2 regions of the Enterobacter kobei genome follow, and region 2 is predicted to be linked to the other one. Evidence: predicted binding sites of a transcription regulator. Region 2 holds the regulator's gene; the other holds the start of a gene.
What was found. The regulator sigma-54, encoded in region 2, starts transcription at its own class of promoters, with help from an activator protein. The targets are predictions, from matches to a motif close to GTTGGCACANNTTTCGCTNT.
Positions count from the first base shown of each region.

Region 1 (3,159 bases), 500 kb from region 2:
CACGGGCGGCAATTTGCTGCGCATGCTGGAGCTGCTCCTGGCTCAGGCGACGCTGATTATCCATCGGCGCCATTTCAAGCAGGATCATCCCTTCTGGAAGTCGTTGCGCAGTCAGCGACAGAATATGCGAGCGCCCGTCGATCACCAGCGTCACTTCGTTATCGGTAAACCCCTGGCCGGCCTGCAAACTTTCGTGCATCAGGCCAATATTCAGCGAAAAATAGCTCAGGAGTTCCGGAAGCGGGGTACCAAACAGTTTCCGCGCGCTTTGGGCCAGCAGCTGCTGCGCCGCCGGGTTGGCGTAATGAACGGCCAGCTCGTCGTCGACCAGCAAGATACTGTTAATTAAAGAATTGAGGATCTGCCCAGCATCGGGCAGCGTGCCAGTTGCCATTCAGCAGTCTCCTGGAGTCGTTGCACTGTTTTAGTGCAGTATAGCTTTTTCGGCGTAAAAAGCGCGTGAGATCAGGTTGTTGGTGGAGAAAAAAGCCCATCCGGAGATGGGCTAAAAGTTTCCACGGCAACTACTCCCGGCGCTTGTCACGCCGGGTAAAACAACTTAATTAAACGCTGTAGTACAGTTCGAACTCAACCGGGTGTGGCGTCATGCGCACGCGGTCGTTCTCTTCGGTACGCAGGGCGATGTAAGCATCGATAGCGTCGTCAGTGAACACGCCGCCCGCCGTCAGGAACTCACGGTCTGCGTCCAGCGCCTGCAGGGCTTCTTCCAGAGAGCCAGCAACCTGTGGGATCTCTTTCGCTTCTTCTGGCGGCAGGTCGTACAGGTTTTTGTCCATCGCTTCGCCTGGGTGGATCTTGTTCTTGATACCGTCCAGACCGGCCATCAACAGTGCTGCGAAGCACAGGTATGGGTTAGCCGCTGGGTCCGGGAAGCGAACTTCGATACGACGCGCTTTAGGAGACGCCACCACCGGGATACGGATAGAAGCAGAACGGTTACGCGCAGAGTAAGCCAGCATGACTGGTGCTTCGTAGCCCGGGACCAGACGCTTGTAGGAGTTCGTGGTTGGGTTCGCCAGGGCGTTGATCGCTTTAGCGTGTTTGATAACGCCGCCAATGTAGTACAGAGCCTGCTCAGACAGACCAGCATATTTGTCGCCAGAGAACAGGTTGGTGCCGTTCTTGGACAAAGACATGTGGCAGTGCATACCGGAACCGTTATCGCCAAACATCGGTTTTGGCATGAAGGTCGCGGTTTTACCGAAACGGTGCGCAACGTTATGCACAACGTATTTGTAGATCTGAATTTCGTCCGCTTTTTTGGTCATGGTGTTGAAGCGGGTAGCCACTTCGTTCTGACCAGCAGTCGCGACTTCGTGGTGGTGAGCTTCAACCACCAGGCCCATTTCTTCCATCACCAGACACATGGTGGAACGGATGTCCTGTGCAGAGTCGACCGGTGGAACCGGGAAGTAACCGCCTTTCACGCCTGGACGGTGACCTTTGTTACCACCTTCGTATTTGGTGGAGGAGTTCCATGCACCTTCGATGTCGTCGATTGCTACGTGGGAGCCAGAAATAGAGGCACCGAAACGGATGTCATCGAACAGGAAGAACTCTGGCTCTGGCCCGAACAGCACGGTGTCCGCGATGCCGGTAGAACGCAGGTACTCTTCAGCGCGTTTAGCGATAGAACGTGGGTCGCGGTCGTAGCCCTGCAGCGTGCCTGGCTCGAGGATGTCGCAACGGATGATCAGGGTTGGTTCTTCGAAGAACGGATCAATGACCGCGGTGGTCGCATCTGGCATCAGAACCATGTCGGATTCGTTAATGCCTTTCCAGCCACCAATGGAGGAGCCGTCAAACATTTTGCCTTCTTCAAAGAATTCGGCGTTCACCTGATGAGCAGGGATTGTGACGTGCTGTTCTTTACCTTTGGTATCAGTGAAGCGCAGATCAACAAACTTCACTTCATGTTCGTTCAGCATCGTCAAAACGTGTTCAGCGGACATACTTAACTCTCCAGATTGGTCATTGTCGTCGTGGTAACGAGGTCTTCAATTTCTGTTTGTACTGGCCGTGTGCCATGTATTTTTATAAAGCGAAATCTGTGCCAACTTTTAAAACACCCCAAAAAGGCGTTATCATGCGCACCATAGTGCAAAAGGGCTGCACCACAATGGATTTGTTGCACCAGTATAGTGCTTCAATGTGAACATTGAGCACCATATTGGTGCAATTTACGTTAAAGTGCCCTTTTACCGCTCCGTGAAAGCGATCACAAAGCATCTCTGCAATACTTGTTTGCGGGGGATGTTTGTGATCCTGTTTTGTAGTGCGATTAATCCGTGTACAATAACGCGCTATTTCTAAATGCCTGAGGCAAAGTTGTGATCGAAAATTTGCGTAACATCGCCATCATCGCGCACGTAGACCATGGTAAAACTACCCTGGTTGACAAGCTGCTGCAGCAATCCGGTACGTTTGATGCGCGTGCCGAAACCCAAGAACGCGTGATGGACTCCAACGATTTGGAGAAAGAGCGTGGGATTACCATCCTCGCGAAAAACACCGCGATTAAATGGAATGACTACCGTATCAACATCGTTGATACCCCAGGGCACGCCGACTTCGGTGGTGAAGTTGAACGTGTAATGTCCATGGTAGACTCCGTTCTGCTGGTCGTTGACGCAATGGATGGCCCAATGCCACAGACGCGCTTCGTGACCAAAAAAGCTTTTGCCCATGGTCTGAAGCCAATCGTTGTTATCAACAAAGTTGACCGTCCTGGCGCGCGTCCTGACTGGGTTGTTGACCAGGTCTTCGACCTGTTCGTTAACCTCGACGCGACCGACGAGCAGCTGGACTTCCCTATCGTTTACGCGTCTGCGCTGAACGGTATCGCTGGTCTGGACCATGAAGACATGGCTGAAGACATGACCCCGCTGTATCAGGCGATTGTTGACCGTGTTCCTGCGCCAAACGTTGACCTGGACGGCACCCTGCAGATGCAGATCTCCCAGCTCGACTACAACAATTATGTTGGCGTCATCGGCATTGGTCGTATCAAGCGCGGTAAAGTGAAGCCTAACCAGCAGGTCACTATCATCGATAGCGAAGGCAAAACCCGTAACGGTAAAGTCGGTAAAGTCCTGACTCACCTGGGTCTTGAGCGTATCGAGAGCGACATCGCGGAAG
Region 1 is NZ_CP017181.1:4,808,090-4,811,248, reverse strand. Features, by position in the region: gene glnL (nitrogen regulation protein NR(II)) at 1-394, opposite strand, end outside; gene glnA (glutamate--ammonia ligase) at 564-1,973, opposite strand; gene typA (ribosome-dependent GTPase TypA) at 2,352-3,159, shown strand, end outside.
Region 1: glnA (glutamate--ammonia ligase) is a predicted target of sigma-54. The motif match lies at 2,060-2,079, and genes of this name have one in related genera.

Region 2 (3,159 bases):
CTGATGGCGGTTCTGCAAATTCGTGACGACCTGACCAGCGAACAGCGTCAGGATCGCGCCAACGAGCTGATGGAAGAGTTTCACATCGAGCACCTGCGCGACAGCCTGGGTCAGGCATTGTCCGGCGGTGAACGCCGTCGTGTTGAGATTGCGCGCGCGCTGGCTGCAAACCCTAAATTTATCCTTCTGGATGAACCGTTTGCCGGTGTTGACCCAATCTCCGTCATCGACATTAAACGTATCATTGAGCATCTGCGTGACAGCGGGCTTGGCGTGCTGATCACCGACCACAACGTGCGTGAAACGCTTGCCGTCTGTGAGCGCGCGTACATTGTGAGCCAGGGCAATCTGATCGCCCACGGTACGCCGCAGCAGATCCTCGAAAACGATCATGTTAAGCGCGTCTATCTTGGGGAAGACTTCAGACTCTGATAGGGTAGAGGTAACGTAACGCCGAACCGGAGAAAAATGCTCTGAACATGAAGCAAGGTTTGCAATTAAGGCTCAGCCAACAACTGGCGATGACGCCGCAGTTACAGCAGGCAATTCGTCTGTTGCAACTGTCCACCTTAGAACTCCAGCAGGAGCTCCAGCAAGCGCTGGACAGCAATCCCCTGCTGGAGCAAGCCGATCTTCATGATGAGGTAGATACACAGCAGTCCCAGGATACAGAATCGCTCGATACCGCAGATGCACTCGAACAAAAAGAGATGCCGGACGAGCTTCCTCTGGATGCCAGCTGGGATGAAATTTATACCGCCGGCACCCCTTCCGGTACGCGTGCAGACTACCAGGACGATGAGCTGCCGGTTTATCAGGGCGAAACCACCCAGTCGCTGCAGGATTACCTGATGTGGCAGGTGGAGCTGACCCCGTTCTCCGATACCGATCGTGCCATTGCCACCTCCATTGTCGACGCCGTTGATGACACCGGCTATCTGACCGTCACGCTGGACGACATTCTGGAGAGCATGGGCGATGAAGAGATTGAGCTGGAAGAGATTGAAGCCGTTCTGAAACGTATTCAGCGTTTCGATCCCGTAGGCGTGGCAGCGAAAGATCTGCGCGACTGCCTGCTGATCCAGCTTTCTCAGTTCAGCAAAGAGACGCCATGGCTCGACGAAGCACGCTTAATCATCAGCGATCATCTGGATCTTCTCGCTAACCACGACTTTCGTAGCCTGATGCGCGTTACGCGCCTCAAAGAAGAGGTGCTGAAAGAGGCGGTGAATCTGATTCAGTCGCTCGATCCGCGGCCTGGTCAGTCGATCCAGACCAGTGAACCCGAGTACGTGATCCCGGACGTGCTGGTCAGAAAACATAACGACCGCTGGGTCGTTGAACTGAACTCTGACAGCATCCCTCGCCTGCAAATCAACCAGCAGTACGCCTCCATGTGCACCAGCGCGCGCAACGACGCCGATAATCAATATATTCGTAGCAACCTTCAGGAAGCGCGATGGTTGATCAAGAGTCTGGAGAGCCGAAATGATACCCTGCTTCGCGTGAGCCGCTGTATCGTCGAACAGCAGCAGGCATTCTTTGAGCAGGGCGAAGAATATATGAAACCGATGGTACTGGCGGATATCGCTCAGGCCGTCGAGATGCATGAATCAACCATTTCCCGCGTCACCACGCAGAAGTATCTGCACAGTCCGCGCGGTATTTTTGAGCTTAAGTATTTCTTCTCCAGCCACGTGAGTACCGAGGGCGGCGGCGAAGCGTCGTCAACGGCGATTCGCGCACTGGTGAAGAAGTTGATCGCCGCGGAGAACCCCGCGAAGCCACTGAGTGACAGTAAGTTAACCACCATGCTGTCCGATCAGGGTATTATGGTGGCACGTCGTACTGTTGCGAAGTATCGAGAGTCTTTATCCATTCCGCCGTCAAACCAGCGTAAACAACTGGTCTGACACAACCGATAAGGAAGACACTATGCAGCTCAATATCACAGGACACAATGTCGAGATTACTGAGGCCTTACGTGATTTTGTGAACGCTAAGTTCGCGAAACTCGAGCAGTATTTCGAAAGGATCAACCAGGTCTACGTTGTGTTGAAAGTGGAGAAAGTGACTCATATCTCGGATGCGACCCTGCATGTAAACGGGGGTGAACTCCATGCCAGTGCGGAAGGGCAAGACATGTACGCTGCTATCGACGGCTTGATTGATAAGCTTGCGCGACAGCTCAATAAACATAAAGATAAACTGAAACAACACTAATTGTCCGGGCAGTTAACGGGTGCAGGACGGCCTGTTGTGAAAAACAACAGGCCATTTGTACAGTTAGCGCTTAGGTGAAATTATGATGAACAACGATTCCGCTCTTCAACTGAGCAATGTCCTTAACCAGGAATGTACCCGCAGTGCCGTTCACTGCCAGAGCAAAAAACGTGCGCTGGAGATCATCAGTGAACTGGCTGCAAAACAGCTGGGCCTGCCGCCGCAGGTGGTGTTCGAAGCGATCCTGACCCGTGAAAAGATGGGCAGTACCGGTATCGGCAACGGCATCGCGATCCCGCACGGCAAACTGGAAGAGGACACCCTGCGTGCCGTCGGTGTGTTTGTGCAACTGGAAACGCCAATTGCCTTTGATGCCATTGATAATCAGCCCGTCGATCTCCTCTTCGCGCTGCTGGTTCCTGCCGACCAGACCAAAACCCATCTACACACGCTTTCGCTGGTCGCTAAACGTCTGGCCGATAAAACCATCTGCCGTCGACTGCGCTCAGCCCAAAGTGATGAAGAGCTTTATCAGATTATCACTGAAGCAGAAGGCAATCAGGATGACGCGTAACCAGGAGATGGCCTTCACATCTGTTGTCCTGAGGAGAAACGGAACATGGTGCTGATGATTGTCAGCGGTCGTTCAGGGTCGGGGAAATCCGTTGCCCTGCGCGCGCTGGAAGACATGGGTTTTTACTGCGTAGATAACCTGCCGGTGGTGTTATTGCCCGATCTGGCGCGTACCCTGGCGGAGAGACAAACCTCTGCTGCCGTCAGTATCGACGTTCGTAACATGCCCGAGTCGCCTGAAATCTTCGAGCAGGCAATGAGTAACCTGCCTGACGCATTCTCGCCTCAGCTGCTGTTTCTCGATGCCGATCGCAATACCCTGATCCGCCGCTACAGCGATACCCGGCGTTTGCACCCGCTTTC
Region 2 is NZ_CP017181.1:4,312,366-4,315,524, forward strand. Features, by position in the region: gene lptB (LPS export ABC transporter ATP-binding protein) at 1-432, shown strand, start outside; gene rpoN (RNA polymerase factor sigma-54) at 480-1,913, shown strand; gene hpf (ribosome hibernation promoting factor) at 1,936-2,223, shown strand; gene ptsN (PTS IIA-like nitrogen regulatory protein PtsN) at 2,306-2,797, shown strand; gene rapZ (RNase adapter RapZ) at 2,843-3,159, shown strand, end outside.